Regions from separate parts of the Kitasatospora sp. NPDC048722 genome, predicted to be linked through region 2. Evidence: riboswitches for the same ligand, from Rfam matches in the RefSeq annotation. Region 2 holds a riboswitch; each other region holds the start of a gene.

Region 1 (2,169 bases), on a different contig from region 2:
CAGCGGTCAGCACCAGCGCACGGGCGAGCAGTTGGGAACGGCGGTGCACGGGCATGGCGGCGGCTGCTCCAATCCTGCGGACCGGTCCCGCCGCCGCACCCAAGCGGGCGGTCCTGGAGCGGGAGTCCGGTGGCAGACGTTAGCGAGTCCGGGCAACCGAGTCCAAACCTCTCCCAACCCGAATATTTGACCCCCAATCGGACACCAGCCCGAGGAAAGGAAACGCCGCAGGCCCGGACCTCCGTGGAGGAGGGCCGGGCCTGCGGGACGCCGAGCGGGGAATCAGACCCGCACGATGGACGTGAGCGGCATGTTGGTGACCGCCTCGTAGCGGACGCTCGCACCCGGCTTGGGCGCGTGCAGCACCTGGCCGTTGCCGGCGTAGATGCCGACGTGGTGGGCGTCGCTGAAGAAGATCAGCAGATCGCCGGGCTGGGCCTGGGAGAGGTCCGTGCCGATCCGGGTCCCGGCGTTGGCCTGCTCCTGCGAGGTGCGCGGCAGCGAGACGCCGGCCTGGTCGAAGGCCCAGACCATCAGGCCCGAGCAGTCGAAGGAGTTCGGGCCGGTGGCGGCCCAGACGTACGGACTGCCGATCTTGGTGGCGGCGTAGGACAGCGCGGCGGCACCGCGCGAGCTGCCCGGCGCCGGCGGCTTGGCGACCGGCGAGGACGACGGGGCCGAGCCGAGGTCGGTGCGGCTGCTGTCGCGGGAGGCGCGATCGGCGGCGGCCTGCTGGGCCTTCGCGGCGTCGGCCTTGGCCTTGGCATCGGCGGCGGCCTTGTCCTCGGCCGCCTTGATGGCCTGGCGCTCCTGCTCGGACAGGGTGTTGAAGAGGTCCTGGGCGGCCTTCAGCTTCGCCTGGATCTGCTCCTTGGACGCCTTCAGCTGCTGGGTGGTCGCGTCCAGCTCGGCGAGCTTGCCCTGGGCCTCGTTGCGGTCCTGGTCCAGCTTGCGCTGCTGGTCCTGGAGCTCCTTCAGCTGACCCTTCTGGGTGCTGCCGGCCTGGTTCAGGGCGTCGGCCTGGCTGAGGAAGTTGTCCGGCTTGGACGAGAACATCAGCTGGACGGTCGGGGATATGCCCCCGTTGCGGTACTGCTCACCGGCGATCTGGGCAAGGCCGCCCTGGAGGTCGGTCACCTGCTCCTGCTGGCGGGCCACCTGGTCCTGCAGGCCGCTGACCTGCTTCTGCAGCTCCTGCTGCTTGGACTGGGCGGCGTTGTACTGCTCGGTCGCCACCTCGGCCTGCTCGTTGAGCTGGTCGACCTGCTCCTTGACCTGGTCCTTGGTCGGCGCGGGGTCGGCGTGGGCGCCGGACTGCGCGGAGAGGGCGACGGCCGCGGCGGCAACTCCGGTCAGGAAGGAAACTCGGGCACGGCCGGCGGGCTTGGGACGACGATGGGACGCCACGAAGGCGGACTCCTTCTTCCTACGTCCGCCTACCGGGTGAGCTGACGGGTTCGGGCCGGAAGCATGCCCTACGACGCCTCACGGCCGTTCCACCGGCCGACCTGGCGCCGATTCACCCCGGAGGAACGTGGTTCCCCGGCTCCGCTCCACAGCGCCCCCAATCACTGGGCTCCCCTGTCGGACGGTCGCTTCGACCCGTCCCGCTGTTTCACGAACTCGGCGGGAACCACCGCCGCCACCCTGGCTGGGCGATCGACAGTGCGGTGGTTCGGGGCACGACCCTAGTAACTGAACCGTGATCGGTTCAAATCCTTGTCAGAAAAAAGGCGGAAGAATAACCAAGTTCTTTTGTGAAGATGACAGAAGGTGATCGCGGCAGTACGCAAGGCTGATCACTTGTCACGCGAACGTGGTGAAACGCAGTGAAACGCGCTCAAGCGAACGCGCCACCCCCGGTCGGGAGGTGGCGCGGATCACAGGGCCGTTTCCGCCGGCCCCCGGCGTGTCGGGGGGTCAGACCCGGCGGATGGTGTTGATCGGCATCGCGTCGGCCTTCATCACCTTGACCACGTCGCCGGTGTGCGGCGCGTGCACCACCATGCCGTTGCCGATGTACATCGCGACGTGGTGCATGTCGGGGCCGTAGATCACCAGGTCACCGGGCTGGGCCTGGTCCAGCGAGGGCACCCGGGTGCCGTAGTGGCCCTGCTCCTGGGAGGTGCGCGGCAGCGAGACGCCGGCCTGACCGTATGACCAGACCAT
Region 2 (2,169 bases):
CGGTGGCCGGCGGCGGCCAGCAGCGGGACGAGGTGCCGGTACGAGCGGCGGCTGTCGAGCATCCCGGGGAGGAGGACGACGGGGGTGCCGTCGCCCTTCCGGGTGTCGTCGAAGGCGATCCGGCCGCCGGGAACGTCGAGGTACTGGGTCTCCGGGGTGGTGGTGCCGTTCATGGTGGGCCTCCTCGGTCCGCTGCTGCGGTGGCATCGGCGGTGCTGCCGATAGCCATAAAGCTAAGGCTAATAGCCTTAGCCGTCAAGCTATCGGCACCCGGGGTCGAGGTCGCCCGCGCCGAGCGGCACCCCGCCCCCTCAGGTCCCTTCGACCTTGAACGGGTCGTGCTCGCTGAGCAGCTTCTCCAGCCTGGCCTGGTCCACCCGGGTGACGATCTCGTTCGTCTCCTGCCTGTCCCGGATGACCTTGGCGAGCGTGAAGGAGGAGGTGACGGTGTAGAGCAGGCCGATCCCGAGGAAGGCCCGGGTCCAGGCTCCGACCGGCAGGTAGGCGATCCCGATGGCGAGGGCGGTGCCCGACAGGGCGAAGGAGAGCACGGCCTGGAGGTGGTACGCGGCCGTGGTGCGTGACTGCATCGGTGCGTTCATGGCGCCAGGATGGCGGCGGTCCGGCCCGCCGCACATGAGTAGGAGTACTCAGGCGGGCCTGTCGAGGTCGTCGTCCGGTGACTCCCAATCACGTTAAGTAGTGTCAGGGGTGGGCAAGAGCCGCAAACCAGTCATAGGGAACAAGCCGCCCGCCCGGTTGTCGGCCGTCCCGGGCGGATGGCTTGGAATCAGGGCGTCCTAGGATTAACGTCTGATAACGCAGCGCGGTCGAAACGCCGTACCCAGACGGCACCGTGCGCCGTCGCCTAATCCCGCCGGCCGGCCTCCGGGCAGGTCAGGGAGCCGGGGAACCACGTTCCTTGGGGTGAATCGGCGGGGCCCCGGCCCGGCCGTAGGAGACCTTCCTGCTCCGAACCCGTCAGCTAACCCGGTAGGCGCGAAGGAAGGAAAGGAGCACGCCTCCGTGGCGTCGACGCACACCCCGGCACAGCCCGCCGGCCCTGCCGCCGGTACCCAGCTCCTCGAGCACCCCCGTCCGGCCGGGGACGAGTTCCCGGCCCCGGAGGCCGAGGCCAACCGCCACCGGATGCCGCGTCAGACCCGCGGAGCCTCCCCGCTGCTCGGCGTCACCGCCGTCGCCGCCACCCTGGGCGCCACCGGCTTCGCCTCCGCGACCCCGGCCGCCGCGCCCGCCATCGAGTCCCCGGACGAGGCCCCGGTCGCGCTCTCCGCCGACCCCGGCCTCGCGCTCGCCGCCCGCATCCAGCAGCAGGCCGACGGCCAGCGCACCGCCGCCGAGGAGAGCGCCCGCGTGCAGGCCGCGCAGGAGGCGCAGGCCAAGGCCGCCGCCAAGGAGGCCGAGGCGAAGAAGGCCTCCGACGACGCCGAGAAGGCCAAGGCCGCCGCCCTCACGCTGCCGGTGCGCGACTACAACCTGAGCGCCCACTACGGCCAGAGCGCCCGCTACTGGGCGCACCTGCACACCGGCCTGGACTTCGCCGCCGACACCGGCACCGCCGTGTTCGCGGTCGGCCAGGGCACGATCACCTCGGCCGGCTGGTCCGGCGCGTACGGCTACCGGATCGTCGAGACCCTGCCCGACGGCACCGAGATCTGGTACTGCCACCTCTCCTCGATCATCACGGGCAGCGGCAAGGTGACCTCGGGCCAGCAGATCGGCAAGGTCGGCGCCACCGGCAACGTCACCGGCCCGCACCTGCACCTGGAGGTCCGCCCGGGCGGCGGCGCCCCGGTCGACCCGGAGACCTGGCTCCAGCAGCGCGGCCTCAACCCCTAGCCTCCGCACGCGCGAACAGGAAGGCCCCGGCCGGCCGGGGCCTTCCGCATCAGCCCTCCTGCGGCGACTCAGGCGACTCAGGCGACTCCGACGACTCCGGCAGCTGCGCCAGGTACGCCTCGATCTCTCCCGACCCCGGCTCCGGCGCGAGCTCCGGGAACTCCTCGACCAGCATCCGCGGCAGCCCCGGCACCGTCCACTCGCCGTACAGCGCGAGTGCCACCTGCACCGCCGCCTCCTCGAACTGCCCGAAGTCCCCGGCCAGTTCGTCCGGCATCGGGCGCCCCAGCGCGTTCAGCTCGGCGAGGT
Region 3 (2,169 bases), on a different contig from region 2:
ACCAGTCCACCGAGTTGGCGCCGTAGTAGGTGCCGATGGTCACCCACTGGTCCTTCGCGACCGCGTTCGCGTTGGTGTAGTAGTCGGCGTTGCCCGGGTTGACGTGGTTGGTCAGCTCCAGGAGGTTCGGGTTGTCGGGGTGGTACTCGAAGGAATCGATCTCCCCGTTGCCGTTCTTCCAGGTCCACAGGGCCGGCCAGGCACCGGAGCCGGCCGGCAGCTCGACCCGGGTCTCGGCGTAGTCGCCGGTCTTGACCTGGAAGCCCTCGCTGGAGCCCTCGGTGGTGAGGAAGCCGGTGTTCCAGGACTGCTTGCCGTTCTCCAGCGTGTTGCTGCCGGGGGCGGCGGTGAAGGTGGCGACGCCGTTGGCCACGCTGACGTTGTTCGGGTCCAGCCAGTCGAGCTTGTTGTCGTCCGGGTTGTGGTTGCCGTACTTGTACGAGCTGCTCTTGTCGCCGACCCAGCGCTGCCCCCAGTTGATCGGGCCGTTGAACTCGTCGGACCAGGTCAGCGACTTGCCGGCGATCGGGGAGGACGGCGCCGGGGTGCTCGGGGCAGCGGTGGCGCTCGGGGCCTGCGTGGGCGTGGGCGTCGGCGTGGCCGACGGGGTCGGGGTGACGGTCGGGGCCGGGGTGACGGTCGGGGCCGGGGTGACGGTCGGGGTGCTGGAGACGACCAGCTGCTGCGACGGCAGGTTGTGCCAGGCGCCGCCGAAGTCCTGCCAGAACCCGAACTGGGTGTAGGTGCCGGCCGGCAGGGCACGCGCGCCACTGGTGAAGGTGTAGCTCCACGGGCAGATCGACACATTGGTGGCGTTGCCGGGGAAGTCGAGGTTGTCGCCGGCCGCGTCGCGCACGCCGACTCCGACGGTCTTGGCGGTGAAGCAGGACGAGGAGTGGACGGTGAGGGTCGCGCCGGCGGCCCGGCCGGCGACCATCGTGGCCGGGGCGAGCCGGTCCTGGGTGACGGTCGGGCCGGTGGCGGCCTGGGCACCGGGCGCGGACTGGAGGCCGAACAGGCCGGCGCCGGTGATGGCGAGCGCGCCGGTGGCGGCGAGCGCGGCGGTGCGGCCGCGGCGGGACGGGCGGGCGTGGCGGGGCACGGGGCGTCGGGCAGGCTGGTGCATGGGGTGTCCTCTGCGACGCCTGCGAGGTGAGCTGTCGGGTTCGGACTGAGAGGTCGCCCGGCCGCCTGTGGGAGCGGCTTCACCCCAAGCCGTGGCCCGGACGCGCGGGGGCGTGCCGGGTCGTGGCGCTGACCTTGGTTCCCCCGCTCCCGTCCGCCGTGGTGCTCGGTTGCCCGCCGTCGGGTGGACGGGACTCGGCGTCCCGGCGGCGGGGTCCGCGAGGGCGGACGCCGTTGCAGGCTAGGCAGTCGGTCCGTGAACGGACAACTCGTCGCGGCGGGTTGTCGCGCAGCTCACAGTCGTGTCGATCAACTACGGTACGCAGTGGATCAGTTGGCGGGCGTCCCGGCGGGCCGTGGATGATCACGCGAGCCGGGCCCGGATCCGGGCCGCGTCGTCCGGCGCCAGGGCAGGTTCGAGGTTGTTGGGCCCGCCGAGCAGCCGGGTGCCGCCGACCGTCGCGATGCCGGTGGTGTCGAGCGCGCTCACGACGGCCCTGCGGGGTGACGGTGACGGGGGTGCGCCTTCACTGGCAGTGGCCGTGCGAGCTCGCCCGATCGGATAAATTGGAGGTCCGACATCCACCGCCGTGCACAAGAGCACCGCGCCCCTCCCGCAGAGACGAGGAACCGCCCCACCATGACCGCGCCCCTGCCCGCCTTCGCCGGCCGCACCTACCTCTTCCGGGCCGACAACGGCGCGGCCTTCCGCAACGCCTACTCGGCCGACGGCAAGCGGCTGCGCTGGGAGGGCCTCGGCGAGTCGGCGGGCCAGTGGGAGGACGTGGCGCTCCATGTCGCCGAGGTCGCGCCCGACGTGTACTTCGTCAGCTGGACCGAGCAGAGCGGCATCACCGTCAGCCACGTGATGGACCTGGCCCGGCTGACGGTGCGCGCGTTCTGGACCTTCGAGGGCGAGGGCGGCCGGGTCGGCGAGCTCCACACGGGGACGCTGGAGCGGGTGGCCTGAGGCCGGCAGGTCCGCGAGCCCGGGGGCCGTCAGACCGCGAGCCCGGGGGCCGTCGGACTGCGGGACCGGCCGGC

What was found. A riboswitch is a leader RNA that binds a small molecule or an ion and turns the genes downstream of it on or off. The one in region 2 is predicted to bind cyclic di-AMP.
Region 1: it holds a riboswitch for cyclic di-AMP, as region 2 does, so the genes downstream of both, AB0C76_RS22000 (NlpC/P60 family protein) here and AB0C76_RS28325 (M23 family metallopeptidase) in region 2, are expected to answer to the same signal.
Region 3: it holds a riboswitch for cyclic di-AMP, as region 2 does, so the genes downstream of both, AB0C76_RS01195 (glycoside hydrolase family 16 protein) here and AB0C76_RS28325 (M23 family metallopeptidase) in region 2, are expected to answer to the same signal.

What each region holds. Positions count from the first base shown of each region.
Region 1 is NZ_JBEZGX010000029.1:65,739-67,907, reverse strand. It holds gene AB0C76_RS22005 (NlpC/P60 family protein) at 1-55, opposite strand, end outside; gene AB0C76_RS22000 (NlpC/P60 family protein) at 283-1,407, opposite strand; cyclic di-AMP (ydaO/yuaA leader) riboswitch at 1,418-1,571, opposite strand; gene AB0C76_RS21995 (NlpC/P60 family protein) at 1,921-2,169, opposite strand, start outside.
Region 2 is NZ_JBEZGX010000044.1:22,727-24,895, reverse strand. It holds gene AB0C76_RS28335 (alpha/beta hydrolase) at 1-173, opposite strand, end outside; gene AB0C76_RS28330 (YiaA/YiaB family inner membrane protein) at 312-602, opposite strand; cyclic di-AMP (ydaO/yuaA leader) riboswitch at 856-1,014, shown strand; gene AB0C76_RS28325 (M23 family metallopeptidase) at 1,027-1,860, shown strand; gene AB0C76_RS28320 (hypothetical protein) at 1,910-2,169, opposite strand, start outside.
Region 3 is NZ_JBEZGX010000001.1:274,051-276,219, reverse strand. It holds gene AB0C76_RS01195 (glycoside hydrolase family 16 protein) at 1-1,126, opposite strand, end outside; cyclic di-AMP (ydaO/yuaA leader) riboswitch at 1,128-1,300, opposite strand; gene AB0C76_RS01190 (hypothetical protein) at 1,490-1,615, opposite strand; gene AB0C76_RS01185 (MoaF N-terminal domain-containing protein) at 1,766-2,095, shown strand.